3 regions of the Rahnella sp. NRRL B-41462 genome follow, and region 2 is predicted to be linked to each of the others. Evidence: predicted binding sites of a transcription regulator. Region 2 holds the regulator's gene; each other region holds the start of a gene.
What was found. The regulator CRP, encoded in region 2, controls carbon source genes, mostly activating them, when cyclic AMP is high. The targets are predictions, from matches to a motif close to ATGTGANNNNNNTCACAT.
Positions count from the first base shown of each region.

Region 1: the regulator CRP is predicted to act here: its motif matches at 9,398-9,415, upstream of UC14_RS11940 (2-hydroxycarboxylate transporter family protein).
Region 3: the regulator CRP is predicted to act here: its motif matches at 6,683-6,700, upstream of ydfZ (putative selenium delivery protein YdfZ).

Region 1 is NZ_JYDF01000044.1:90,128-100,717, reverse strand. Features, by position in the region: gene UC14_RS11990 (LacI family DNA-binding transcriptional regulator) at 1-644, shown strand, start outside; gene UC14_RS11985 (DUF805 domain-containing protein) at 731-1,207, shown strand; gene UC14_RS11980 (alpha/beta hydrolase) at 1,235-1,783, opposite strand; gene citG (triphosphoribosyl-dephospho-CoA synthase CitG) at 1,780-2,619, opposite strand; gene citX (citrate lyase holo-[acyl-carrier protein] synthase) at 2,597-3,136, opposite strand; gene citF (citrate lyase subunit alpha) at 3,136-4,662, opposite strand; gene citE (citrate (pro-3S)-lyase subunit beta) at 4,693-5,568, opposite strand; gene citD (citrate lyase acyl carrier protein) at 5,565-5,855, opposite strand; gene citC ([citrate (pro-3S)-lyase] ligase) at 5,871-6,965, opposite strand; gene UC14_RS11945 (fumarylacetoacetate hydrolase family protein) at 7,052-7,939, opposite strand; gene UC14_RS11940 (2-hydroxycarboxylate transporter family protein) at 7,976-9,340, opposite strand; gene UC14_RS11935 (sensor histidine kinase) at 9,712-10,590, shown strand, end outside.
Region 2 is NZ_JYDF01000051.1:51,596-62,185, forward strand. Features, by position in the region: gene UC14_RS13575 (putative allantoin permease) at 1-1,121, opposite strand, end outside; gene glxR (2-hydroxy-3-oxopropionate reductase) at 1,197-2,075, opposite strand; gene hyi (hydroxypyruvate isomerase) at 2,167-2,943, opposite strand; gene gcl (glyoxylate carboligase) at 2,959-4,740, opposite strand; gene allR (HTH-type transcriptional repressor AllR) at 4,855-5,664, opposite strand; gene UC14_RS13600 (ureidoglycolate lyase) at 5,751-6,257, opposite strand; gene allS (HTH-type transcriptional activator AllS) at 6,472-7,386, shown strand; gene UC14_RS13610 (phosphoribulokinase) at 7,522-8,391, shown strand; gene UC14_RS13615 (OsmC family protein) at 8,395-8,802, opposite strand; gene crp (cAMP-activated global transcriptional regulator CRP) at 9,165-9,797, shown strand; gene UC14_RS13625 (YccS/YhfK family putative transporter) at 9,859-10,590, shown strand, end outside.
Region 3 is NZ_JYDF01000154.1:834-9,657, reverse strand. Features, by position in the region: gene UC14_RS25320 (YdiY family protein) at 1-744, opposite strand, end outside; gene nadE (ammonia-dependent NAD(+) synthetase) at 1,211-2,041, shown strand; gene UC14_RS25310 (multidrug effflux MFS transporter) at 2,192-3,388, shown strand; gene dadX (catabolic alanine racemase DadX) at 3,397-4,470, opposite strand; gene UC14_RS25300 (D-amino acid dehydrogenase) at 4,543-5,844, opposite strand; gene ydfZ (putative selenium delivery protein YdfZ) at 6,325-6,543, opposite strand; gene UC14_RS25290 (alpha/beta fold hydrolase) at 6,784-7,614, shown strand; gene UC14_RS25285 (SpoVR family protein) at 7,869-8,824, shown strand, end outside.

The DNA.
Region 1 (10,590 bases), on a different contig from region 2:
GCGACATTCTGTGTCTGTTTCTCGATGTCGACCCGACCAGTCCGGTGTTTAACGTCTGCTTTAATCCGGCTGACGGGTCGCGTGCCAGCGTGGAATATCTGCATGATTTAGGGCATCGGGAATTTGCCTTGCTGGCGGGGCCGGAAGATTCTGTGTCTTCCCGTTTGCGTCTGAAAAGCTGGCAGGAAACGCTGGCAGAGAAGGGCATTCAGCCGGTGACCGTCATCCACGGCGACTGGAGTGCGAAAAGCGGTTATTACTGCGCGTTGCAGATTTTGCGTGAAACTCCGCAATTCACCGCCATGCTGGTGGGCAATGACCAGATGGCGCTGGGCGTCATCAGTGCGCTGCATCAGCACAATGTGGCCATTCCGCAGCAGGCGTCGATCATTGGCTACGATGACACGTACGACAGCGCATTCTTCCATCCGTCACTGACCACCGTGTCACTGGATCTCGATTTGCAGAGCAAAGAGGCGGTTGAACATTTACTGGCCGAAAGTGCGGAGGTGATGTCATCCAAAATTCTGCCTGCGAAACTGGTGGTGCGTAATTCGACCCGTGCGCCCGGGCAGCAGGATAAAGATCTCAATCAGATAGCCGATCAGCTCGATCTTCTGGCGCGGCAGTTGCGGGGCCAGTAAGAAAACGCTTTAATTCCCGGCTTATTGAAAAGCAGAATGAAATTTCCATTGAAACATCAGATGAACAGGCAAAAGGACGTGATGAAATGACGCTATGGCAGTGTTATGTGCAGGGCTGGAAAAAGTATGTGGATTTCCGTGGTCGGGCGAGCCGCAAGGCGTTCTGGACCTTTGCGCTGGGCAATTTGCTGATTATTATTTTGCTGACGATGGGCGTGTCATTCCTGTTCGCGCTGGCGGGTAATCCTTACAGTATTTTCTATGCAGGTGTCGCTTACACCCTGTTTGCGCTGGCGACGGCATTACCGTTGCTGGCGGTCGGTGTCCGGCGTATGCACGACATCAACCGTTCCGGCTGGTGGTTTGGTGGCGTTTATCTGGCTGGTATTGTCTCGCGCCTGCTGAATACGATCCTGATGCAATACGCTTCACCGGAAACCTATGTCTGGATGAAAATCACGCTGGGCATCGTGCTGGGCTGGATCCCGCTGCTGGTGATGGTTTTCCTGTGCTGCCAGAAATCACAGCCTGCGCCGACCACACAAACCCGCATTGTTGAGTAACGTCACGCCGAAAGCGTTATTGCGCATTTAATCCGACATATTTGCCGCCAGTTGCGCGGCAAACACCTCCAGTTTTGCCAGCCCCCACGGCCAGTCGCCGAATCCTGATTCCACATTGATATGTCCTGCTTCGCCGATATCTGCCAGCTCGCAGCGCCACGCCTGTGCCCAAAATTCCGCGCGGGTAAAGGTCAGCAGCGGATCGGTATGGCTGGCGATCAGCAGCCCCGGCACGGCCAGCGGTGCAGGGAGAATGTCATCACCCAGTCCGAACCGCACAGGCTCGGCGGGGGCGACCAGCATGACACCCGCCACGCGTTGCGGATGACGGTTCGCCCACACCAGACTGGCAAGCGCGCCAAAACTGTGGCCGATCAGCAGCAGCGGGGATGTCGCCTGTTTTTGCTCGCGATCGATGGCGGTGATCCAGCCCTCGAGATCAACCTGCGCCCAGTTGCGCTGTTTTATACGCAGCCAGTGCGGATGCTGCTCATGCCAGCGGCTTTGCCAGTGTCCGGCCTCGCTGTCACGTAATCCGGGCACCAGCATGCGGGTGAATTCAGGGGACGAATTCATTGCGGGAAAGCCATCAGCACGGTGGCAATCGCCAGCAAATCAGCACTGCCGCCGGGGCTGAGATTGCGGGCGATCAGGGCGCGGTCCATCTGCTGCAAATCCTCTGTCTTCCAGCCCGTTATCAGCAACCGGCGGGCGTAGTCCTGCACGAAATGTAATCCGTCCAGCCCGCCGCGTGCTACCAGATTGGTATCGGGGTTATAGGCCATCAGGCGCAGCAAAGCATTAAGACTGCGGCGCCCGGAATGGCTTTCCTGATACCAGTACGGAAAAACGTGACGGCGTAAAGTGAGGAACCCGCTCTGCACTTCGCCACGGGCACCGGTCATGCCGTGCGCCATAAACAGCCGTTCACCGGCAGTCACCGGCTGGCGGCAGCTTTGCAATTCACGTTCAACCAGCCCTTGCGTCATGGCGGCCACTTCAGCGCATAAGCGGTGGCGGGTCAGTGGCTGGCTCTGGCCGGTCAGCCTGCCTGCGGCGGTGCACAATAATCCCAGTGAAAAGATGCCGCCTTTATGCGTATTAACGCCTTGTGTGGCACCGAACATCGCCTGTTCGCAGGCTATTCCGGTCGGGCGGATGCGCGTCAGCATCGCCTGCGCCGGTTGCAGGAAATCCTGCTGACCAAGGGCGAAAAACTGATGCAGCCAGGGCGTGATGGCGTCAATGCTGCGCAGAAACAGGGGTAAATCCATGTCGCGGTGCGAGCCGTTATTGGCGCTGTCGACCAGTCCCGGTTTGGGCGTCAGCCACACTTCACGGCGCAGCGCCTCTGCCGCCAGCGTGGCGATGTCCGTGCAGGCAGGGTGTTCAGCGCGTGCGGTGCCAGCCATCAATCAGTGCCTCCACTTTAGCGATAACGTCCACGAGCGGGTGCTGACGTGAACGGGCGCAGGCATGCGCAGGACCGTCGCAAATCAGGCAGCGGCGGCTGGCATTGTCCAGCGAACGGCGGCCAACAACACCCGCCTGCGGGCAGATCACATCGAAATCCCATAAACGCCCGAGGGCATGCGATTGTTCCAGTTCAACCGTGGCCGCTTTCACTTCCGGCGCAGGATGTGCCACGCACCAGAATACTTCGGCGCCGGTCGGCAGCCAGAAAACCTGATGTTTCAGCACCGGCCAGCCGTGTTGCAGCAGCATAACTTCGGCACGTTGCAACGCCTCGCGCATCACCTGACGCCAGGCCACGGAGTCTTTCACCGGCCCCGGCGTCACCAGCGTGAGTGAAATCAGCGGTTGTGAGAATTGAGTCAGCCAGTCGGTTTGCCGTTTGGCACGCAGTTCCTTTGCTGCCAGCAAATCCTCCAGGCTGACGCCTGCATCCGCAGGCGTCATGATGGTCATTATGCGTCCTCTTTTACCTGATGAACCACGTCGATCACGCTGCCGTCGCGATAGCGGATAACGCCCACCACACGGTCAGTGAATTCAATTGGTTTCGGTTCGCCGGTCAGGGAAATCGCCCGCTGATACAACGCTTCGATGTCCATGATTTTCATGCCAGCCTCTTCCAGCCGCTGACGGATTTCAGGACGTGCCGGATTGACGGCGATGCCGTGGTCAGTCACCAGCACATCGATGCTTTCCCCCGGTGTGACGCGGGTGGTGACGCGACGTACGACTGTCGGAATTCGGCTGCGCAGTAAAGGCGCGACGACAATGGTCAGATTGGCCGCACTGGCGACATCGCAATGACCGCCGGACGCGCCACGCATAACGCCGTCGGAACCCGTGATCACGTTAACGTTAAAGCCGGTGTCAATTTCCAGCGCACTCAGAATGACAATATCCAGTTGATCGCAGCTCGCGGCTTTGGCTCCCGGATTGGCATAAACGTTGGTAGAAATCTCGATATGCTGCGGGTTACGGCTAAGTGACGCCGCAGCCTGACCGTCGAAACATTGCGTATCCAGCAACGTTTCAATCAGGCCTTTTTCATGTAAATCCACCAGACTGCCGGTGATGCCCCCGAGGGCAAAACGGGCGGTGATCTGGTTGCGTTCCATTTTCTCTTCCATGAAACGGGTGCAGGCCGTAGCCGCTGCGCCGGAACCGGTTTGCATTGAAAAGCCCGGCTTGAAATAGCCGGAGTATTCGATGACTTCAGCCGCCGTGCGGGCGATCATCAGTTCGCGCGGATTACTGGTCACCCGCGCTGCGCCGACGCTGATTTTTGCCGGATCGCCGACCTGATCGACTTTAACGATGTAATCCACCTGATCCTGTACCAGGCTGGCGGGCATATTAGGGAAGGGCACCAGTTCTTCGGTCAGCAGCACCACGGTTCTGGCGAACTGTGCATCCACCATCGCGTAGCCCAGCGAACCGCAGCAGGATTTACCGTGCGTGCCGTTGGCATTGCCGAATTCATCGCTGCATGGCACGCCGAGAAACGCGACATCAATCTTCAGCTCGCCGTCCTGCAATAATTTAACCCGCCCGCCGTGCGAATGGATTTGTACCGGTTCTTCCATCAGCCCGTGAGAAATGGCATCGGCCAGTTTGCCACGCATCCCGGAGGTATAAATACGGGTGATGACGCCGTTGCGGATAGGTTCGATCAGCGCATCGTTGCAGGTCATCAGCGAACTGGACGCCAGCGTGAGGTTTTTAAAACCGAGCTTCGCCAGTGTGGCGACGACGTTATTAATGACCTGATCACCTTCACGGAAAGCATGGTGGAAGGAAATGGTCATGCCGTCTTTCAGGCCGCTGCGGGCGATCGCCTGTTCCAGTGAATCGCAAAGTTTACGGTGCAGGCGGGCATCGGGATCGGAAAGATACGGCGTATTGCGGTGCGCGCCGTCAAAGGCAGTCAGATGCCTGAGCTGCGGATAAAGGCTGTGCAAAGTTTCAGTTAAATGACTCATTATCTTGATATTCCTGTGCAAAATTGAGGGCTAGCGACGGATGCCGGATGCACTGGCGCGTTCCAGTACCACCTGCGCATGGTTAATGATCGGGCCATCGATCATCTTGCCGTTGAGCGAAATTACGCCCAGACCCTTGCGCTCGCCTTCCTCTGCGGCGGCAATCACGCGGTGCGCATAGTCGACATCTTCCTGCGTCGGTGCGTAAGCGTTATGCAGCAGCTCAATCTGTCGCGGGTTGATCAGGGATTTGCCGTTAAAGCCCATCTTGCGGATCAGTTCCACTTCACGCAGGAAACCGGCCTCATCGTTGATGTCGGAATACACCACATCGAAGGCGTCAATTCCGGCGGCGCGTGCCGCGTGCAGCACGGCGCAACGGGCATAAAACAGTTCGGTACCGTCGCCGCGCTCGGTTTGCATGTCCATCACATAATCGAAAGCCGCCAGCGCGATACCGATCAGACGCGGCGAGCAGCGGGCGATCGCCACGGCGTTAATCACACCAATGGCCGATTCGATGGCCGCCATAATTTTGGTGGAGCCAACTTCGCGACCGCAGTCTTTCTCGATGCGTTCGATATGCGCTTCCAGCTCAAAAATATCTTCCGGCGTATCGGTTTTGGGTAAGCGCACCACATCCACGCCCGCCCGCACCACGGCCTCGAGATCTTTAAGGCCAAAGGGGGTGCTGAGCTGATTGATGCGCACCACGGTTTCAATATCGCGATACATCGGGTGTTGCAGGGCATGAAATACCAGAATGCGTGCGGTGTCTTTTTCGCGCAGCGAAACGGCATCTTCCAGATCAAACATGATGGAGTCAGGGCGATAGATAAATGCCGTGGATAACATGGCGGCGCTGGACCCCGGCAGGAACAGCATACTGCGGCGGAGTTTTTTCATCGTAATGTCTCCCAGTTAATCTCTTCAGCCTGTGCTGCACGCAGTACTGCACTTTGTACCCGGGCGCGGATCACACAATCCAGCGCACCTTTGTCTTCGATAATCACCAAACCCGCGATGACGCCGAGTGCACTCAGCGTGTCATTCACCACACTGCGGATCTGGTCGCCAAATTGTTTGGCGACCTCGCTGCTGATCACCACATTCAGCTCACTGGCCGGGGCGATTTTTACCAGTAAATCGCTGGATTCAACCGTGCCTGCCAGCGCCTCCTTCACAATTTTCATCAATATTTCCTGCTGTTAACAAAGTGAGGGTGAAATAATAAGGACATCGTCATGCGCCGGTTCTGCGGGCGCAGTGGCGGAATAGTGTTGTTCAAGGTGTACATAAGTGCTGAGCGGAACAATGTCCCGGATGCGCGGTAACTGATGCGCCCGGAGCAGCGCACGCACTTCTGAGGCCGAAATGGCCCGGCCGCTGGCGTGACGTTTGCGCGGCAACTCAATCACCTTCAGCGGTGGCGACGTCAGGCGTGCGGGCGCTTCCAGCCAGTCATGCATGTCGCAGTTGTACTGATGGGTCACCGGACAGAAAGGCTCGCTGCCGACAAAACGGTGGGTAATGCCTAACGCCGGTGCGATGTACTGACGAAAAATCAGCAAATCCATCACGCTCCACGCCTGATTCACCAGCCCGGCGTCCTTGAGAAAATAGCCGGGAAAAGTTGCGCGGGAGATCAGGTATTCAGAACCGGCATGCACCGTCACGTTGGGCAGGTCCGCGACACCCAGACGGACCATTTCAAGACGTTCTTTAAACGGGAAATACGACACATCTTCGCTCACCACAAACACATGCAACCAGTCACAGGTTGCCGCTGCCTGTTCTGCCAGAAAGCGATGCCCGAGGGTGAACGGGTTGGCATTCATCACCACGGCACCGATGCGCTGGCCGTGGTGGTGATGGCGCTGCAACCCGCGGCAATAATGGCTGATGCCTACCGGCGTGTTTTCCATCAGCACGGCAACGTCGTCCCATTGCACCAGCGGGTAAAATCCGCAGCCGCGAAAGCGCTGCAGATTCGATGGCCGCGTATAGAGAAATAAATGGAATTTGCCGCCGGACACCGCCAGATTTTCCACTTCACCCAGCAATCTGGCGCTGAGATTTTCCCCGCGCCAGTCGGCGGCCACGGCGACGCATTTGATAGTGTTGCTGACCAGACCGGCACAGCCGACCAGCCGGCGGCCGGAGCAGGCCACCACGAACTGCTCAATGTCGTCATCCATGCCTAACTGGCTTTGCTGCAACAGGGTGCGGATATCCTCCAGCATGCCTTCCGGCGGCTGGCTGACACTGATGACATGAAAGTCCGGTTGGTCACGGCTGAACATAATGCGTTCCTGATGTCGGCTGTAAGTCAAAGCGATGTTTAAAACGCCGGGCTGAATGCCCGGCCAGTTCGGTCAGTGTTAACCGGTTAGTGGGCTGCCTGGGCATGACTCACCTGACGGCTGGCGGCAACCTTCGTGTCTGCTGCGACGATCATATTGCTGAGATGACCAATCTTTTCGATTTCTACTTCGATACGGTCGCCGGGTTTCATAAACAGCGGCGGTACGCGCTTTTTACCCACGCCGCCCGGTGAGCCGGTAATGATCACGTCACCGGCACTCAGCGAGGTAAAGGTGCTGATGTACTCAATCAGTTCGGCGACTTTGTGGATCATGCTGCGGGTGTTGTCGTCCTGCACCATGTGGCCGTTCAGCCAGGTGCGGATCGCCAGGGTGTGGGGGTCGGGGATCTCATCGGCGGTGGTCATCCACGGTCCGAACGCACCGGTTTGCGGCCAGTTTTTACCGGCGGTAAACCAGGTGTGCTGCCAGTCACGGGCGGAGCCGTCCATATAACAGCTATATCCTGCGACATGAGTAAGTGCATCTTCGCGGGAAATATTTTCCCCCGCAGAACCGATAATCACCGCCAGTTCACCTTCGTAATCGAACTCGACAGAAAGGCTCGGTTTGATAACGGGAGAGGCATGGCCGGTTTGGGAATCGGCGAAGCGGACGAACAGCGTCGGGGCCGGATTATGCTGATCAAACTCTTTACGCTTTTCGGCGTAATTCATGCCGACACAGAGAATTTTTTCCGGATTCTGGATCACCGGCAGAAAAGTCAGGTCGTCGAAATCCACATCAGCGGGCAGGGCAGCCAGCGCCTGGGCCTGTGCCAGCGCATTGCCTGCCAGCAGGGCTTTGAGGTCGGGATAACGTTGCCCGAGATGGCGGCCGAGGTCGATCATGCCGCGCTCTGTCGCGATGCCGTAGGACTTGCGTCCCTGATAGAGATAACTTGCCAGTTTCATAAAAATGTCCTGAATTAAAAAAGGGTTAGCCCGGCGTCAGACAAGGAAGTTGCCAAGCACCAGCAGGGAGACTGAGACATTGATGGCGCCGCCAATGCGCGTAGCAATTTGGGCAAATGGCATCAGTTGCATGCGGTTACCCGCTGTCAGAATGGCGACGTCACCGGTACCGCCCTGACCGCTCTGGCAGCACGAAACAATGGCCACATCAATCGGGTGCATGCCAATTTTCTTGCCGACGAAGAAGCCGGTGGCGACCAGCGCCGCAACGGTGCTGACAATGACCAGGAGATTAGAAATGGTGAATGCGGCGACCAGTTCCTTCCACGGTGTGATGGCCACGCCGACGGCGAACAAAATCGGGTAGGTGACGGAAGTCTGGAAGAATTTGTACACCACCTGAGAACCTTCGAGGAGGCGGGGTGAAACGCCGTGCGCCAGTTTCAGGCCAACGGCCGCAAACAGCATGCCGACCGGTGCAGGAAGACCAATCAGTTTGTGTAACAGCATGCCCACCATATACAGCAGAACGGCCAGCAGGGCGCCTGCCGCGATGGTGGTAACATCCGTTTTACCACCGGTGCCGCTCAGCTTGCTGCTGTCAGCGGTGGCATTTTTGGAAGACGGCATCAGCTGGCCTTCGCCGGTCAGATGCGGATAGCGTTTACCTAACTGATTGAGTGAGCCGGAAATGACGATAGCGGTCAGGCCGCCCAGCATCACGATAGGCAGAATGCGACCCAGCGCTACGCCCTGATCCATATGCAGGATGGCTGCATAACCGATGGAAAGTGGAATCGCTCCTTCACCGACGCCACCGGCCATAATCGGCAGGATCAGGAAGAAGAAAATCTGGAAAGGTTCCATGCCCAGCGACAGACCCACGCCCATCCCGACCAGCATGCCGACCACTTCGCCACACAGCATCGGGAAGAAAATACGCATGAAACCCTGGATCAGCACTTTGCGATCCATGCTCATGATGCTGCCCACGATGATGCAACAAATGTAGAGATACAGAATGTTGGTACTTTTATAGAACTTGGTGGTGGATTCCACCACGACATCCGGCAGCAGGCCGTAATAGACCAGTGCGGAAGGAATGAACGTGGCGCAAATCGCTGCCGCGCCCATCTTGCCGATGAAAGGAAGACGTTTGCCGAATTCGCCGCAGGCGAATCCAAAGAATGCCAGTGTGGCGACCATGACCACGATGTCGCTCGGCAGTTTGCCGTCGAGACAATCTATTGCGATAAGCAACCCCGCCATGGCAAACAGCGGCAACGGAATAATGCCGATTTTCCAGGTGTCGAGAATGTGCCACCATTTTTCTTTTAATGAGAGCTGTTTTGCGGAAGAAACTCCCGCGGGAACAGAATAAGTGTCGTCGGTTGTACTCATGATGAATCCCCTGTGTCAATTTGTGCAGGGAGTGTAAGAGGAATAATAACCGGTAATATGTGAAGTGCCGCAAATTAGACAGGGTGTTTTAAAGGAGCGAAAGGTTTTTATGGTTTTAATTAATTTAAAAATTCGTGATGCGTTTATTTTCTCGTGGTTTTTATGGTGTTATTTGTAATTATAATATTACTGTTAATTTATCGTGAAATAGCTGTTGTGAATTATGTGTTGTGCCGTCAGAGGCTTGCGGTGCCTGAAGGTGTTCTGCGGCATGCCTCGCAACTTTGATCCTTCATTCTGACGGAAATACCGGGGAATGATAATCTTCACGTACTGTTTGTTAATATCACGGTCTGGCGATAGGTTCTCCGATGCGGTTCCGTCCTTCTTTTCAGATAAAGCTTTTTGTTTATCTTGTTCTGTTATTTATGGCGCTTTTTTCGCTGACAGGTGTTTATTACTATCACGATATAGAACGTCAGTTATATGAAGATATGGGTATTCGTGCAAAAGTTCAGGCAGAGGAAATTGCACTTATTCCCTCATTAATTACCGCAGTTGAAAATAAGGACATTTCAGCAATTAACAGTTTAATGAGGAATATTTCTGCTCACAGCGATGCCAGTTATATGGTGATCGGCGATGGTAAAGCGATACATCTGTTTCATTCGATTTATGCTGACCGCGTCGGAAAAACGCTGGTCGGAGGGGACAACGAAGAAGTGCTGGCGGGTAAAAGCACCACCACCATCCGGCTGGGTGGGATCGGGCTGTCGCTGCGCAGTAAAGCACCGATCGTGAACGCGCAAGGCAAGGTGATGGGTATCGTTTCTGTCGGCTATCTCACCAGCCACATCAACAGTCTGACCGTTGAAAAAGCCATCCGCATTTTACTGGCGGCCGCCACCTTGCTGCTGGCGTTGTTTACCTTTTCATGGTTTTTTTCACGTTCGATTAAACGACAGATGTTTGCGCTGGAGCCCCGGGAAATCGGCCTGCTGGTGCGTCAGCAAAAGGCGCTGATGGAGTCGATTTACGAAGGGGTGATCGCCATTGATGCGCACTCCCGCGTGGCGGTCATCAACCAGGCGGCCAAAAAGCTGCTCAACCTTGACGTGCCGTCCCGTGAACTGCGTGGTCAGCCGCTCAGGCAGGTGATTGCGCCGGTCAGTTTCTTTGACCCGCAGGTCATGCTGAAAAAAGACATTCACGACGAAATCTGCCTGTTCAATAACCTGACCGTGATTGCC
Region 2 (10,590 bases):
TGATTCTCCATCAGTTTCCACGGGCAAATCACCACGCTTATCAGGCTGGCAATCAGCACACCTTTTTTATAGGTCAGCTTTTTCGGTGCGATAGCGGCAATCTGGAAACCGGCGGGGATAATGTTACCGGTGGCGTTGGTCGAAATGGTGGTCATCAGGATCACTAACACAGCAAACACCGAGGCGAACAGGCTGTCCCATTTCTGTACGATATCCAGCACGTTCCAGGTATCAACGCCGTAGTGAATGCTTGCCCCAGCCAGAATACAGACGCTGGCAACGGCAAACAGCACGTACGCCACGATAAGACCCAGCGTTTGTCCCCACGCCTGCTGTTTAAAGCTGCTGGCATTCTGGGTAAAGTCCGAAGCACTCACCGCCGGCGCCGCCCACACCGCGACCACGGCATTGATCACCACCAGAAACAGGAACAGCGGATTACCCGATTGCTCAGCATTGGCTGGCACATAGTTAAGGATATTTTCCAGCCCGGCCAGCGAGATAGCCCAGACCGCCATGCCGCCGAAAACAACATAAATGCACGGATTAAGGATGGCGGTGAATTTATTCAGCACCCCGCCGCCGCCAAAACCGATCATCACGTTGATTGCCCAGAAAATCATAAAGGCGATCAGCCCCGGCATGGAAATACCCAGCAGATTGAAATCACCGCCGAGGGTCAGGAACTCCGGCCAGATTTTGCCAATCAGGATCAGGAAGGCCAGTGAACCGGCATAGCATTGCAAACCGAACCACATAATCGCCGCGATACAGCCTCTGAGAATGCCGGGAAATAATGCGCCGCGGATACCGTAAGAACCGCGCAGGATCATCGCAAAAGGTACGCCGTATTTCGAACCTGCCGCCCCGTTTAATACCATCACCGCCGCAATAAACAGCGCGCTGATAATAATCGCCATCATCACGCTAAACGTAGACAACCCGAGAATAAGAAATCCGCCGACCGCAATATAATTCGGCACGTTGTGTACCGAACCCATCCACAGCGTAAAATAATTAAATCCTTTCCAGTTTCTTTTTTCTTTTAATTTTGGCAGAAGATCGTTGCTGTATCCTCTTTCACGATAACGTTCTTGCTGAGTGCATTCTGATTCATTCATCCTTAATTCCTCATAATACGTTAGGGACGTGCTTGTGGATTAAAAAAGGCTGACATTGATGCCAGCCTGATTTAATTAACCGATTTTGTGATTCGACATCATTTCCAGCGACTGAATTAATGACGAATGATCTAACTGCGATCCGCCGTTTGCTGCACAGACATTGAATAACTCCTGACAGGTCGCCGTATTAGGCAGGCTGATTGATAAGGCTTTGGCACTTTGCAGCGCCAGGTTGAGATCTTTCTGGTGCAGCGCGACTTTAAAGCCCGGCGCAAAAGTGCGCTTGATCATGCGCTCACCGTGCACTTCCAGAATGCGCGATGAGGCGAATCCGCCCATCAAAGCCTGACGAACACGGGCAGGATCGGCACCGGCGCGGGAAGCAAACAGCAGCGCTTCCGAGACAGCTTCAATATTCAGCGCCACAATGATCTGGTTCGCCACTTTGCAGGTTTGCCCGGCTCCGCAATCGCCCACCAGCGTGATGTTTTTACCCATCAGCTCAAACAGCGGTTTGATATCGTTGAAGACTGATTCCTTACCGCCCACCATGATGGTCAGCGTGCCCTGCTGCGCGCCAATTTCACCGCCGGAAACCGGCGCATCCAGATATTCCCCCCCCAGTTGCTGCACACGCTGCGCAAACGTTTTGGTTTCAATCGGTGAGATGGAACTCATATCGACAATGGTTTTGCCTTTCAGCGGCACGCTGGCGCAGCCATTGTCACCAAACAGCACCGTTGCCACGTCTGGCGTATCCGGCACCATGATAATAATGACGTCGGCGTGAACGGTGACTTCTGCCGGTGTCGCACAGGCTTTGGCACCGGCATCGGTCAGTGAAGCAGGCACGTTGCCGAGTGTGGAGAAATGCAGACTGTGCCCGGCATCCACCAGATGTTGCGCCATCGGTGCGCCCATAATTCCTAAGCCGATAAATCCAATTTTCATGCTAATTCCCTTTCAATGTGACTGAAATTTGGCGTACAGAAATCCCTCACCGCGAGGGTGAATAATGTCTGTTTCTCGCGTTTTATAACGATTAGCGGTAGGCGTTAAGCCAGCCTAATCCTTCTTCCGTGCGCGCCCGTGGCTTATATTCACAACCGACCCAGCCGTCGTAATCCGAGTTTTTAATCAGGTCGAAAATAAAGTCGTAATTAATTTCACCGGTACCCGGTTCATTACGGTTCGGGTTATCCGCCACCTGCAAATGACCGATTTTGTCCGCATGGCGGATCAGGGTATTCGCCAGTTCCCCTTCCATCCGCTGCATATGGTAAATGTCGTACTGGATAAACAGGTTGTCACAGCCGACGCGTTCAATGAGATCCAGCGCCTGTTGCGTACCGGTCAGATAAAATCCCGGCATATCAAAGTGATTGATCGGCTCAATCAGCAGCATCAGCCCCTCTTTCGCCAGCGCCTGTGCGGCATAGCGCAGATTTTCCACCACCAAAGGCGTCACGCTGACGGCATCTGAACCCGCCGGAGTTTTGCCAATCAGACAGTTAATTTTGCGGTTGCCGAGTGCTTTGGCGTAAGCGATGGCCTGCGCCACGCCTTCGCGAAACTCCGCTTCACGCCCCGGCAGGCAGGCAATACCGCGCTCGCCCGCCGCCCAGTCGCCCGCGGGCAGATTGTGCAGCGTATGTTGCAGCTTATTTTGCGCCAGCAACGCCTTCAGGGTGTCAGCCGGATAGCCGTAAGGGAACATAAACTCCACCGCCGTAAAACCGCTGTCAGCCGCCGCTTTAAAGCGCTGAAGGAAATCTACCTCCAGAAACAGCATGGATAAATTCGCAGAGAACTTGAGCATTTTCAGCCTCCTGGCTTATTCATATTTCATGAAGCTGACGTGCGTCGGTGCGTCATCCGCATTATCGGCAACCGGCTCAAACTCATTCACGCTGTCAATTTCGCCGCCCATGGAAATATTGGTGACGCGTTCCAGCATGATTTCCACCACCACCGGCACCTGATGTTTTTTCATCAGACGTTTAGCTTCTGCAAACGCCGGGGCGATATCTTCCGGCTTGAAGACGCGTATCGCTTTACATCCCAACCCTTCCACCACTTTCACGTGATCGACGCCGTAACCTTTCACGTCTTCAGAGTTGATATTTTCGAACGCCAGTTGGACGCAGTAATCCATATCAAAGGCGCGCTGCGACTGGCGGATCAGGCCAAGATAAGCGTTGTTCACCAGGACGTGGATGTAAGGAATGTTGAACTGCGCACCGACCGCCAGCTCTTCGATCATGAACTGGAAATCGTAATCGCCTGAAATCCCGACCACCTGACGTTCCGGCGCAGCAATGCAGACGCCGAGTGCCGCAGGAATGGTCCAGCCCAGCGGGCCCGCCTGGCCGCAGTTGATCCAGTGGCGCGGCTCAAACACGTGCAGCATCTGCGCCGCCGCAATTTGCGACAGGCCGATCGTGGTTACGTAATTCACATTGCGGCCAAAGGCTTTGCTCATTTCTTCATAGACGCGTTGCGGTTTGACCGGCACATCGTTGAAGTGGGTTTTGCGCAGCATGGTGCGTTTGCGTTCTTCACATTCCTGGATCCAGCTTTCGCGACACGGCAATTTGCCGGCTTTTCTCTGCTCTTCTGCTACTTCGATCAGCAGTTTCAGGGCTTCACCGGCGTCAGACACAATGCCTAAATCAGGACAAAGTACGCGGCCGATTTGTGTCGGTTCGATATCAACGTGGATGATTTTGCGGCCTGCGGTGTATTTCTCTACCGAGCCGGTATGACGGTTGGCAAAACGGTTACCGATGCCAAATACCAGATCCGACGCCAGCAGTGAGGCGTTACCGTAGCGGTGCGCGGTCTGCAATCCGACCATGCCAGCCATCAGGCGGTGATCGCCCGGGATCACGCCCCAGCCCATCAGTGTCGGGATCACCGGCACTTGGGTTATTTCAGCAAAGCGCTGCAACAGCGCGGCGGCATCAGCGTTAATCACACCGCCACCGGCCACAATCAGCGGACGCTCACAGGCGTTGAGCATTTCCATCGCTTTGACGGCCTGAGCGACGGTGGCGGCAGGCTTGTAAGCGGGCAGCGATTCATAAGTTTCCGGATCGAATTCGATTTCGGCGGTCTGCACGTCATACGGCAGATCGACCAGTACCGGACCGGGGCGACCGGAGCGCATCAGATGGAACGCCTGTTGCAGAACACGCGGCACCAGCGCAGGTTCCAGCACGGTCACCGCCATTTTGCTCACCGGCCCGGCAATCGCCTGAATATCCACCGCCTGAAAATCCTCTTTATGCAGACGGGCGCGCGGTGCCTGACCGGTAATACACAGGATCGGAATGGAATCCGCCGAGGCGGAATACAGCGCGGTGATCATGTCGGTACCCGCCGGGCCAGACGTCCCCAGGCAAACGCCGATGTTCCCGGCTTTCGCACGGGTATAACCTTCGGCCATATGCGATGCACCTTCCACATGACGGGCTAACACATGACGGATTTTTCCATGCAGGCGCATGGCGTTATAAAACGGGTTAATCGCTGCGCCCGGTACACCAAACGCGGTGGTGATCCCTTCTTTTTCCAACACATACATTGCTGCCTGTGCAGCTGTCATACGAGCCATAGCTAAATCCTCAGGTAATTCCGCTTTGCATAAAATAACGGAAAAAGTTTCCAACTTTAATTTGACTGAAAAAAATCCCGCTCACGACAGAGCGGGGATCGCAGGACGAACCGGTTAGTGGCGCTGACCCAGGGCCAGACTGATGTCACGCGCGGTATCCCGCACCAGTTCGCCTAAATCGGTAAAACGCTCCGTCGTTAAGCGGGAGCTGGGGCCGGAGATCGAAATCGCCGCCACCGCATTGTTATTGCTGTCAAAAATCGCCGAGGCCAGGCAGTTCAGCCCTGTCACATGCTCTTCGCTGTCCTGTGCAAACCCCTGCTGACGCGCGTGTTGCAGATCCTTTTTCAACGCATTCAGATTATCCAGCGTGTGCGTCGTAAAGTTCTTCAACCCCGCCTGCATCATCAGGCTCATCAGCGCCTCGTCATCCAGCGAATACAGCAACGCTTTCCCGGCCCCGGAGGCATGCAGTGGCAGGCGGCTGCCAAGCGGCGCGCACATCCGCACCATCGACTGGCATTCCCGCTGGCCGATCAGTACCGCTTCGAAACCGTTGCGGATCGCCAGATTGGCCGTTTCGCCCGACAACAGCATCAGGCGCTGCATATAAGGCGCGGCGACTGACAATACATCCCGGTTATGGATATAAGACGATCCGACCGTAAACGCCTGTAAGCCGATGTGCCACCAGCTCAGTTGCGCATCCTGATAAACAAAATCGGCCTCTTCCAGCACTTTCAGCAGTCGAAAGGTGGTGGAAAGGGGCAGCGACAAATTCTCTGCAATGTTGCTGACAGAAGAACTGCCGCCGGACTGCGCCAGATAATTCAACACCGCAATGCCGCGTTCTAAGGCCTGAGCGCCCTTTTGCGAACCAGAACCAGGCTGGCTAGGACGCCCCCGTTTTTTTACTTCGGCCATCTCACATTTCTCCAGCATCAGGCGCTGAGCGCCCGCGTTTCGCTTGTTTTCAGATGCTTGTATCTTATGCAAGATGCTTTATAGCGTCACGACTTTAATCCCGCCGCAACGGGTAAAATAAGCTGATAGCCCTGAGGTAACTGACTGATATCACAGTTGTCTGCGCCGCCACGATCGACGGTGAGAAAATTCGTCACCGTCTCAAACGCAAACAGCGGATGGTGCCAGACATTCCGGTGATAATTCACGCCCTGCAGGCCGTTGGTGATAAAGGCTTTCAGCGTGGAGATGTCCGGCGTCTCGCCCCCTGCCGCAACAATCACGATAAAGCGCTCGCCCTGCATCGGCACAAACGCCTGTGAACCGAGCGGGTGTTTTTCGAGTTGCGTCACCACAATGGGCAACGGTGCTGGCTGGGCGCGGTTGATGCTGACCAGCGGGCGATCCTGCCCGAGGATTTCCACGTTGGTCAGATCGTGGTACCGCTCAACCTTGCCGTCGTTGATATGAAAAAAATCGCGACCTGTCGTCTCAATCACATCGCCGTAAGCCGCGAAGGCCGCCTGGGTCAGCGGGTAAACCGGAAGTTCCATGGCATTCATCCCTGCATTTAAAATAAAACCGGTGAGATAAGCCCGCCAGATTGGCGGATTTATCCTCAATGCAATTACTGTAGAAACTTTTTCCAACTTGCTCAATCGAAATATGGAAAAAGATTCCATAAAATTGATGAAGTCCACAATTCTCATCCGGTTAAATCTATAAAATCTTTTTCATTCAATGCATTAACATTACTTCGGGTGACCTATGCTGGATGAGGAGTCGATTAAAACCTTTATGCACGTCGCACAAACAGGCAGCTTTTCCCGCGCGGCAGAGATGCTGCATAAAACGCCCGCGACCATCAGCTATCGAATTAAGATGCTGGAAGACAGTGCCGGGACGTTATTGCTCAACCGCACGACCCGTACGGTGTCGCTGACGCCCGCCGGACAGCATCTGCTTGAACGATGTCGCCAGTGGCTAACCTGGCTGGAGGGTGTACCGGCAGAACTGCAGCAGATTAACGACGGCATTGAGCGCCAGCTGAATGTGGTGGTGAACAATCTGATGTACTGCCCTGAAACTCTGGCGGCGTTATTAAGCTGTCTGACGCAGCGCTACCCGTTCACGCAGTTCACTTTCACACGACAGATTTACATGGGGGTATGGGATACGCTGCTGTACGAAGATTTTCAGCTGGCGATTGGCGTCACCGGCACCGAATCTCTTTCTAACGCCGTGAATCTGCTGCCGCTGGGTGAAGTGGACTGGATTTTTGTTCATGCGCCCTTTCATCCGCTGCAGCACATCACTGGCATGCTGGAAGAAGCGGTGTTGCGTCAGTACATTGCCATCAATGTGGAAGACACCTCGCGCCATCTGAACAAGCGGGTAGCCTGGTTGCTGACCGGGCAACGGCAGATCATCGTGGCAGATGTGGCGACTAAACTGGCCTGTCACCTGAAGGGAATGGGTATCGGTTTTCTGCCGCGCCATCTGTGCCAGCCATATCTCGACAGCGGCGAGCTGATCGCCCGACAAATCCGCTATCCGCGCGCCCCTTCCCCGCTCAGTCTGGCGTGGAAAAAGGAGTACACAGGCAAGGCGCTGCATGACATTGTTTCCCTGTTCCACCAGAAAGACCCGCTGATCCAACCGTTGCTGGCGGGTTTAGAATAGTGATGCCCTCTTTGGCTTCGCGAATAAATATGGTAACAATAGGCTTAATTATGCGCAGCCTTGACGCCAGATCTTCGACCACAGAAAAGACCGCGTCTCGCCTGCCTGCATCACCTTTATGGAGAACAGCGCATTATGTCAGCCAAACATCCTGTTATTGCCGTGACCGGTTCGAGCGGTGCAGGCACCACGACCACCAGCGTGGCATTTCGTAAAATATTTCAGCAGCTTGGTTTGCGTGCGGCGGAACTGGAAGGCGACAGTTTTCATCATTTCACCCGTCCTGAAATGGATGCGGCAATACGCAAGGCGCGCGATCTGGGACGTCATATCAGCTACTTCGGGCCGGAAGCCAATGACTTTGGTTTGCTGGAAAAAAGCTTTATCGAATACGGTAAAACCGGCACTGGCCGTTCACGTAAGTATCTGCATACTTATGACGAAGCCGTTCCCTACAATCAGGTGCCGGGTACCTTTACGCCGTGGCAGGCGTTGCCGGAACCGACGGATATTTTGTTTTACGAAGGGTTACACGGTGGTGTGGTGGCGGACAAAATTGACGTTGCCGCGCAGGTCGACCTGCTGGTCGGCGTAGTGCCTATCGTCAACCTCGAATGGATCCAGAAACTGGTGCGCGATACCGGCGAGCGCGGGCATTCCCGTGAAGCGGTGATGGATTCCGTCGTGCGTTCGATGGATGACTATATCAATTACATTACCCCGCAGTTTTCCCGCACGCACATCAATTTCCAGCGGGTACCCACCATCGATACCTCGAACCCGTTTGCCGCCAAAGCCATTCCGTCACTGGATGAAAGCTTTGTGGTGATTCATTTTCAGGGACTGGATGACATCGATTTCCCGTATCTGCTGGCCATGCTGCAAGGGTCGTTTATCTCGCACATCAAAACACTGGTGGTGCCGGGCGGCAAAATGGGGCTGGCGATGGAGCTGATCATGGCGCCGCTGGTGCAGCGCCTGATGGAAGGCAAGAAGATCGAGTAAACTTTATTCGGCTGCAATCACTTCAAAGCTGTGGGTGATTGTGGCCGCTTTCCCCAGCATCAGAGACACAGAACAGTATTTTTCGGCAGACAGGCTGACTGCGCGTTCAACAATCTTATCGGTCAGATCCTTACCGGTGACGATAAAATGCAGATTGATGTGAGTGAACAGACGCGGCGCTTCTTCGCGGCGTTGTGAGGTCAGCTTCACTTCACAATCACGCACGTCATTACGACCTTTTTGCAAAATTGACACCACGTCGATTGCACTACACCCCCCTGCGGACATCAGTAACATTTCCATCGGGCTTGGGGCTTTATCACCCGCGTTTCCATCCATTGAAATCTGATGACCCGATGCAGACTCACCTAAAAATGTCAGTCCTTCAACCCATTTGACACGTGCATGCATGAACTATTCTCCCGGTGAATAAACTTGTCGAAATCTGCTCTCAGAGTACCCTTTCACCTAAAATCTGGCAACGTAACCCGATCGCCATCATGCTGAAGCGAGACAACAGAAGACAGCATCTCAAACCTGTGCTACAAACAAAGCCGAAACATACTTTCCAGTAAATTGCGGTGACGGTTTTTGCGGTTTAAGTACAGAACCCACGGTGATGACAGCAATAAACAGGCTGTTGCACTCCGACATCCGCTTGCAGCATTTCTGGAGAGTTATATGCTGAAAGGGCGCTTTGGATTTGAAGTGCCGTACAGGGAACTCTGAGCCCTGTGATTTTGGGCAGCGATAACAACAGAGGATAATAGCAAATGGTTCTCGGCAAGCCACAAACAGACCCGACTCTTGAATGGTTCCTGTCTCACTGTCATATACATAAGTATCCTTCTAAAAGTACGCTGATTCACCAGGGTGAAAAAGCCGAAACGCTTTACTACATCGTGAAAGGGTCAGTTGCTGTCCTGATTAAAGATGAAGAAGGCAAGGAAATGATACTGTCCTACCTTAACCAAGGTGACTTCATCGGTGAGCTGGGACTCTTCGAAGAAGGTCAGGAACGCAGTGCCTGGGTACGTGCTAAAACTGCCTGTGAAGTGGCTGAAATTTCATATAAAAAATTCCGCCAGCTGATTCAGGTTAACCCGGATATTCTGATGCGTCTCTCCGCGCAGATGGCCAACCGTCTGCAAGTGACGTCAGAGAAAGTCGGCAACCTTGCCTTCCTTGACGTTACCGGTCGTATCGCTCAAACCTTGCTCAATCTGGCTAAACAGCCTGATGCAATGACCCATCCGGACGGGATGCAAATCAAGATTACCCGCCAGGAAATTGGCCAAATCGTCGGTTGTTCACGTGAAACAGTCGGACGCATTCTCAAAATGCTGGAAGATCAAAGCCTGATCTCCGCACACGGTAAAACGATTGTCGTTTACGGCACACGTTAATCCCTCAAAAATTGGCGCGGCAAAACACTGTCGCGCCTTTTTTATGGGCTAAGCTTTACCCATGACGCTATGGCGAAGACTGTTTTACCATCCTGAAGTGAACTACGCGCTGCGCCAGACGCTGGTGTTGTGCTTACCTGTTGGCATTTGCTGGCTGTTTGGCAATTTGCAAATGGGCCTGCTGTTTTCCCTCTGCCCGGCCTGTTGTAACATCGCCGGTCTGGATACCCCGCATAAACGCTTTTTCAAACGCCTGCTCGTCGGCGGTTCACTCTTTGCCGTGAGCAGCCTTCTGCTGCAACTGATGCTCGAAAGCTGGCATATACCGCTGCCGCTGATCATGCTGTCGCTGGCGTTACTGCTCGGCGTCACCGGTGAAATCAGCCCGCTGCATGCGCGCCTGCTGCCCGGTGCGCTGGTGGCGACTATCTTCACGCTGAGTATGGTGGGCGTGCGCCCGATGTGGCAGGCCCCGGTGTTGTTCGCCGCTGGCACAGCCTGGTACGGATTGTTTAACTGGGCGTGGTTTCGTATTTCGGAAGAACAGCCGATGCGCGAAACACTCAGCCAGCTCTATCTGCAACTCGCGGATTATTTCGAAGCCAAGTACAGCCTGCTGACGCAACACACCGATCCCGAAACCGCGTTACCCCCACTGCTAGCCCGCCAGCAGCAGGTTATCGACCTGATTGCCCTGCTTTATCAGCAATTACACATGTTGCCCCAGCACGGACATCATCATCACCATAAGCGGCTATTTCAGCGTTTTCAGGTGGCGCTCGATTTGCAGGAG
Region 3 (8,824 bases), on a different contig from region 2:
TACAGACGTCACGGTGTCGGTTTTATCCGGCGCACTGGCTGGTGGTTTGGTGTTATAGGTTACGTCATACGCCACTTTCAACGAGAAGTGGGAGTTGATCGCAACGGTCAGCGCGGTTTCTGAGTTCAGCGTAGTTTCGTCGTTCGCTAATACAGAAACACCCTGCGTGAAGCGCGCAGTGTCGCTGATCTGGTAACCGTAAGTGCCTGAAGCGTAAGCCAGCGCACGGGTGGTGTTACCGCCCTGTTCGAATTCATCATGACGAACACCAGGACCTGCTTCCAGGTTCAGCGTATGAACCGGGCCGCTCCAGATCTGACGACCATAACCGACAGCGCCTACAGTCCGCGAACGGTAACCGTTATAACGGTCGCTCAGCCAGCTCCCCTGACCGAAAATATAGTTCGCGTTGTCAAGGTTATAACGCGTACGGGCACCGGCCTGATACTTCTCGGATGAACGCACACCGGAAGAAGAGGTGTTACGCGCAGAACCCCACAGGCTGTTAGCCGTGTTGGTATCAAACCAGGTCATGGTGGTATCAGCATTCAGCGTGGAGTTGCTGGTGTTACCGGTTTGCGCACTGTAACCCGCCTGAATATTGCCCTCGAACGGCTTTTTCGCCTGAGCCGGATCATCTAACGCGGTGAAGATGGTGGTGTCTGCAAGGCTTGAAATACTGAACAGCGCTGCACCGCAGACTACGGCACAAGCTGGTAAACGACGTACAACCCGAAAAAACATTTTGTTTCCCCAATAAGACTTAAGGCAAATAACGAGACTGGAACCACACGATTTATGCCATTAATTAGGATCCGTTAATCAAGCCTGGCAACTCCATTTCGATGGCATATGCATACAAATATTTCTACCGCAACAAATATAACGCACTCAGCCCGGAATATCTTAATAAAGCGGCTTTTTTGGATAGTTCCGAGTGACATATATTTCCGGCAATAGAAACATACAAAATCATTACCCTTTCTTGCATTGATTTCTTATTTCAATGAGGAATGGAAATGGTTCATTACGCGCCACACTTTACGTCTCCCGCCACTTTGGTTCGAAATATTGCGAGCCGGCAGCGTACAGATTTCCGCCTAACTCGTCGCTGAATCTTGTCCTTTTGAGCGATGCGGGGTAGTTTTGTCCTGATAACGTCTTATTTTTGCCTCGGGTTCCTCGAAGGCAGCCTTCAGGAGGAGTGGTCATGGCTTTACAACAAGAGATTATTCAGGCTCTGCACGTCAAACCCCACATCGATGCCGCACAGGAAGTTCGTGTCAGCGTCGATTTTCTCAAAAGTTATCTGCTGGCCCACCCGTTCATCAAGACACTGGTTCTGGGTATCAGCGGCGGGCAAGATTCTACTCTTACCGGCAAACTTTGCCAAACAGCAATTAGCGAATTACGCGCACAAACAAATGATAGCGCTTACCAGTTCATTGCGGTGCGCTTGCCATATGGCGTGCAAGCTGATGAATCGGACTGCCAGGATGCCATTGCGTTCATCCAGCCAGATCAGGTTCTGACCGTTAATATCAAGAATGCCGTCCTGGCAAGCGAAGCGACCTTACGTGAAATCGGTATCGAACTGAGCGATTTCATTAAAGGCAACGAAAAGGCCCGCGAACGCATGAAAGCGCAGTACAGCATCGCCGGGATGAAAAAAGGCGTGGTGGTCGGGACTGATCATGCTGCCGAAGCCGTGACCGGTTTCTTCACTAAATACGGTGATGGCGGCACGGACATTAACCCGATTTTCCGTCTGAACAAGCGTCAGGGAAAAGCCCTGCTCAAAGAATTGGGTTGCCCGGAACATCTCTATACGAAAGCCCCGACCGCTGACCTTGAAGATAACCGCCCTGCCTTGCCAGATGAAGCTGCGCTCGGCGTGACTTACGAACTGATCGACGACTATCTGGAAGGCAAGAAGATCGACGATAAATATGCCACCGTCATTGAGGGCTGGTACCTGCGCACTGAACATAAACGTCAGCCGCCGGTCACGGTGTTTGATGATTTTTGGAAGAAAAAATAAGTCTTTCGTCACCGCTTAGATCACGGGCACCTGCGGGTGTCCGTTTTTATTCACAGCGCCCGCCGCTCTGATTATCACAAGCTTCTTTCCATTCATTAACGAAATCATTACCCTTAGCGTCCTTTCGGATGACTGACAGTGATGTTTTCAATGCAAAAATTCCTTTTCCTGCTGCTGAGCATGGTGCTGCTTGGCCCTTTAGGTATTGATTTGTACCTGCCCGCCATTCCCGCCATCGCGCTCGGTTTACAGAGCACCGAGGCGGTCATTCAGTCCTCGATTTCCTTATTTATTCTGGTGATGGGGCTGGGACAACTGGTGGCCGGTCCGCTGGTGGATAAATTTGGTCGTCGCCCGATCGCCATTATCGGCGTCATGGTGTATCTGGCAGGGGCGATAGTTGCTGCGACCTCCGTAACACCGTGGATGTTTTTATTATCCCGCGTCATTCAGGGACTGGCAGTGTGCTGCACTTCCGTGGTGATTTTCAGCGGCGTACGCGACCGGATGAGTGGCAACGATGCCGCCCGTGCGTATGGTTTCCTCAATGGCACGCTGAATATCATTCCGGCACTGGCACCGCTGATCGGCGGCCTGATCGCGCAATATTATGGCTGGCGTGCGCCGTTCTGGGCATTAACCGGTTATACACTGGCTGTCTTACTGCTGGTTATATTCAAACTGCCTGAGACTCGCCCTGCTGATACGCAGACCAACACCGGCCTGCCATTCCGTCAGTACGCCCGCATTTTATTCAATGCGCGCTTCATTACTTTTGCTCTGGTGAATGCAGGTGCAATGGGTATGGCGCTGACCTATGTCTCGCTGGCGCCGACCGTTTTGATGAACACTGCCGGGCTGACGCCACTGCAGTTTTCACTGGTATTCGGCGCAAACGGATTCTGGATCATGGGGATGAGCTTTATCGCCAACCGGATTATCCGCAAAGTGGGGCGTCCGGTATGTCTGAAAACAGGCGGCATCCTGATGTTTATTGGCTGTCTCGGGCTAATCGCTGGGATCACGCTGGTTCCGCCTGCGGAACAAACAGCAACCTGGCTGTATATGGTGCCAGTCGCCAGCGCCTGTGCCGGTCTGGCTTTCCTGATGGGCCCGGCCACCAGTTATGCGCTGGAACCGTTCTCCGGTGAAGCAGGCGTGGCTTCGGCACTGGCAGGTTCGGTGCAAATGGCGGGCGGTGCACTACTTGGTTTTATCGCGATGGCATTACCGTTGCAGCCTAAGCTGAGTCTGTCGCTGGTGATGCTGGCAGGGGGATGTCTGGCGATGCTGGCTCGACGCGCCAGCAAAAAATCGACGGGTCAGCTGACCCGCCTGGGACAGTAATACGTTTTTTAACCGATTGTCGACACCGGTACGCGGGGTGCCAGCGCACTCAGCAGTTCGTAACCCAGCGTACCGGCCGCTGTTGCCACGTCATCCACCGGTAAATTATTCCCCCACAACTCAACCGGCGCACCCATCTGCGCCTGCGGGCATGGCGTTAAATCCACAGCCAGCATATCCATTGAAACCGTGCCCGTCGTCGTCGTTCGCACACCGTCTACCCAAACCGGTGTACCGGAAGGCGCATGGCGCGGATATCCGTCCGCATAGCCACAGGCCACCACGCCGATACGCTGAGGACGAGTTACACTGTAACGCCCGCCGTAACCCACGCGCGCACCGGCGTTAAGTTCCTGTACGGCAATCAGCTCGCTTTTAAGCGTCATGACCGGTTGCAGACCGGTATGCGCAATATCTTTCCACTCACCGCTTGGCGACGCGCCATAGATAATAATTCCCGGACGGATCCAGTCATGATGTGTATGCGGATGCCACAGCGTCGCAGCGGAATTGGCCAGACATCGCGGGCCGCGAATGTTTTGCCCGGCGAGGTTAATCACACTCATCTGCGCATCGACACCTTCCACACTGTCAGCGGTGGCGAAATGGCTCATCAGCGTGATTTCCCCCACCTGCTTCAGCTCGCGTAACTGCTGCCAGACAGCACCGGCGCGCTCAGGCGCAAAACCCAGGCGGTTCATGCCACTGTTTACTTTCAGGTAGATACTGACCGGCAGGCTGATGCTGGCCTGCGCAAGGGCTTTTATCTGCCATTCGCTGTGTACGGCCGTGGTCAGGCGATATTGATCAACAATAGCCAGATCCTCTGCGGTAAAAAAACCTTCAAGCAGTAATATCGGTCCCTGCCAGCCGGACTCACGCAGTAAAATCGCCTCATTGAAATCGAGTAAAGCGAAACCGTCAGTGGCGGATAAACTGCGCCAGATACGGGATATACCGTGGCCGTAGCCGTTGGCTTTCACCACCGTCCAGACTTTACTGTTGGCGGCAAAACCGCGAATGATGTTCAGGTTTTGAGTTAACGCAGACTGAGACAATGTGGCTGAAATCGGGCGAGGCATACCAGCTCCGGCAATAAGCAAAGTAAAAACCATGCGGTATCAAACCCCGCATGGGATCGGATTACAGCAGGTTCAGCCTACCGGATGCATTTTGTGCGGGCCAGCCGGACGGGCAATGAAATCCGGGCTGTAACGCTCAACCGAGAGATCATCGGATGGGATCGCAGGCGTCACGCCGGACATAATGTCCGAGAGCAACTGCCCGGAGCCGCAGGCCATCGTCCAGCCCAGCGTGCCGTGGCCGGTATTGAGATACAAATTCTTAATGCGCGTACGCCCGACAATCGGCGTGCCATCCGGCGTCATCGGACGCAACCCCGTCCAGAACGTGGCCTGTTCGACGTTGCCGCCGTTCGGATAGAGATCTTTGACCACCATCTCCAGCGTTTCGCGGCGCGCCTGCGCCAGCTTCAGGTTGAAGCCGACAATCTCCGCCATACCGCCGACGCGGATGCGGTCATCAAAACGGGTGATAGCAATTTTATAGGTTTCATCCAGTACGGTAGACACCGGCGCAGAAGCCGGATCAGTAATCGGAATCGTCAGGGAATAGCCTTTCAGCGGATAAACCGGAATAGAGACCAGATCACGCAGCAACGCGGTGGAATACGATCCGAATGCCACCACGTATGCATCCGCCTTGACGATCTCATTGCCACACTGCACGCCAGTGATTTCGCCATTTTCAATATGCAGCTTATCCACCGTGCGGTTAAATTCGAAGATAACTCCCGCCTGACGCGCCATGTCTGCCAGCTTGCGGGTAAACATCTGGCAGTCGCCGGTTTCATCATTGGGTAAACGCAGGCCGCCGGTCAGTTTGTGCGCAACCTGAGCCAGCGCCGGTTCTGCAGTCGCCAGCTGGCTGGATTCGAGCAACTGATACGGCACACCGGCGTCTTCCAGCACCGCAATATCTTTGGCTGCGCTTTCAAACTGCTGCGCGGTGCGGAAAAGCTGCAACGTGCCACCCTGCCGACCCTCGTACTGAATGCCGGTATCTTCGCGTAACGCTTTCATGCAGTCACGGCTGTATTCCGCCAGACGCACCATGCGGCTTTTGTTGGTCTGATAGTGGTCCATGTTGCAGTTACGCAGCATTTGCCACATCCATTTAAGCTGGAACTGTGTTCCGTCGAGGCGAATCGCCAGAGGCGCGTGCTTCTGGAACATCCATTTGACGGCTTTGACCGGAACCCCCGGAGCCGCCCACGGCGCAGCATAGCCCGGTGAGATCTGTCCTGCATTACCCGCACTGGTTTCTTCTGCCGGGCCGGACTGGCGGTCAATAACCGTCACCTGATGACCCGCTTTAGCCAGATACCATGCACTGGCGACACCGACCACACCACTGCCTAAAATCACCACACGCATATCGACTCCACTCCACAACAAAACAAAGCATAATATTCTGATGACAGGAAATTAACCTGACTGAGAAAAATCACCAACACAGGCACTCACAACCGTGAGGTCTTTCACATTTATTTATCGTTCATGACAGCATTTATTTCAATAGCCAGAAATAAATAACGATATTCCGCAACATTCCGGCCATGCGGCAAGAAATTTATGGCGTAATGACAGCATTGATTGCATTGATGTCACAAGACTCCCGACGCATCAGGGGCAGTTTTGCTGCAGGTTTTTATTCTTGTATACAAGCCAATTGTCGGAATAAAACACCACAAAAAAACAGGCATGTGATATTCCCTCACGCTGCGCGGAGAATTGACGTTCAGGTTGAACGGGGATTTATAAAACGAGGCAAAGCCGAAGTGGCTGCGTAAAACATTAAGGCCACTATTCATAGTGGCCTTATATTGCGGGAATTTACCGGCGTAACAGAAAAAATCAGGCAGACGTCGTTTCCAGTCTCATCAGAGAGACAGGTTTAAACAGGCCCGTCTGCCCTTCCAGTTGCACACAACTTTCGCGGCGAATTTCTTCCGGTGAACTCGATTTCACCCTGAACGCGGTAATTTTGCCGGTAACGCCCGTTTCGGCATCCATTACACGAACGCCCTGGCCGATACGATTTCTATATCTATCATAAGTAAAGGTATTTACCATTTTCTTGACCTCCTAAAGCATCAATAACAAACAATAGCGGGTTAATGCTATACCCGTAAAAATTAAGTTTCAATATATAAACCCTGCTAAGTATCAGGTTAAATTTCATACCCTGTCCCGCCACGTTGCCATTTTAAAAATGTGACTCATATCGCAACGACGCAATTACTGACCTACACTTCAATCGGTTTCTGTTTTGCACCGTTCATTTCAGCAATTTTCAGCAATAAGGAGTCGATTGTGAATAACTCAAACTTTCTGAAGCTTAAAGATGGTACACAACTTTTTTATAAGGATTGGGGCAGCGGACAGCCGGTGGTTTTTAGTCACGGCTGGCCCCTGTCGTCGGATGCTTTTGAAGATCAGATGCTGTTTCTGGCAGAACATGGTTATCGCGTTATTGCCCACGACCGCCGCGGACACGGGCGTTCTTCTCAGTCATGGGAAGGCAATAATATGGACCAGTACGGAGATGACATGGCCGAACTGACGGCTTATCTGGATCTCAAAGACGCGATACACGTCGGGCACTCTACCGGCGGCGGCGAAGTTGCCCGTTATATTGGCAGGCACGGCACCTCGCGGGTGGCAAAAGCGGTATTAATTGGTGCAGTGCCACCGATTATGATCAAAACAGATTTCAATCCCGGAGGATTACCGCTTTCTGTTTTCGATGGTATCCGTGGCGGTGTGACGAAAGATCGTTCCCAATTTTTCCTGGACTTGCCCGACGCATTTTATGGTTTCAACCGCCCCGGTGCTGAGGTGTCAGAAGGTTTACGCCAAAGTTTCTGGCTCCAGGGTATGCAGGGTTCAATAAAAGCACTTTATGATTGTGTTAAAGCGTTTTCTGAAACCGATCAGCGCGAAGACCTGAAGAAGATGACGATCCCGACGCTGGTGATTTACGGTGATGATGACCAGATTGTGCCACCCGCTTCCTCCAGCGAAGCTGCGCTTAAGTTGTTGCCAAATGGCAAAGGTAAGGTTTATGCGGGCGCATCTCATGGTCTGTGCAGCACACACAAGAATCAGATAAATCAGGATTTGTTAGAATTTATCCGCAGTTAATCCCCCTCTGTTTGCGCCTGTCTCCTGATATTGTTCGCCCAAAGCCAGACTGTACGCGGCTTTGGGCTCTTTATTGCCCGCCGATTGACAGTCTCCGGCCTTAAGGATATAGATTTGTTGAGGAATGGATTCATGGTGTTTATCTAACGACACACTCAGATTGAGCTACGATTATCAATGGACGTGCGAAATCTTAAGAAAAGGTTGTGAATCAAACACTCTGTAGCGTCCATAACTGAATGAGGGTGCGGCTTATGACGACAGTGACCCAAAAGCAAAAAACTGAGGACAAACGTCTTAGCGATGGACCGGACTGGACGTTTGAGTTATTGCAAACCTATCTCGAAGAGATTGACCGGGTGGCGAAGTCCTACCGGCTTGAAACTTATCCGCATCAAATCGAGATCATCACTTCCGAACAAATGATGGATGCCTATTCCAGCATTGGCATGCCGATCAATTACACTCACTGGTCGTTCGGGAAGAAATTCATCGAAACCGAACAGCTGTATAAGCACGGACAACAAGGTCTGGCGTACGAAATCGTCATTAACTCCAACCCGTGTATCGCTTATCTGATGGAAGAAAATACGATCACCATGCAGGCGCTGGTGATGGCCCATGCCTGCTACGGGCATAACTCTTTCTTCAAAAATAACTATCTGTTCAGAAGCTGGACCGATGCCAGTTCCATCGTCGATTACCTGCTGTTCGCCAAGCGTTATATCAGTGAATGCGAGGAACGCTATGGTGTCGATGAAGTTGAACGGTTGCTGGATTCCTGTCACGCGCTGATGAATTACGGCGTTGACCGCTATAAACGTCCGCAAAAAATCTCCCTGCAGGAAGAACTGGCGCGGCAAAAAAGCCGTGAGGAATACCTGCAAAGTCAGGTGAATTCTCTGTGGAAAACGCTGCCACGCAAAGACAGTGTAGACGCACCAGAACAGGCGCGACGTTTCCCGCCGGAACCGCAGGAAAACCTGTTGTATTTTATGGAAAAAAATGCACCTCTGCTGGAATCCTGGCAGAGAGAAATTTTGCGCATTGTGCGTAAAATCAGCCAGTATTTTTATCCGCAGAAACAAACTCAGGTCATGAACGAAGGCTGGGCGACATTCTGGCATTACACCATCCTGAATCATCTGTATGACGAAGGAAAAGTCTCCGACCGTTTCATCCTGGAGTTCCTGCACAGTCACACGAATGT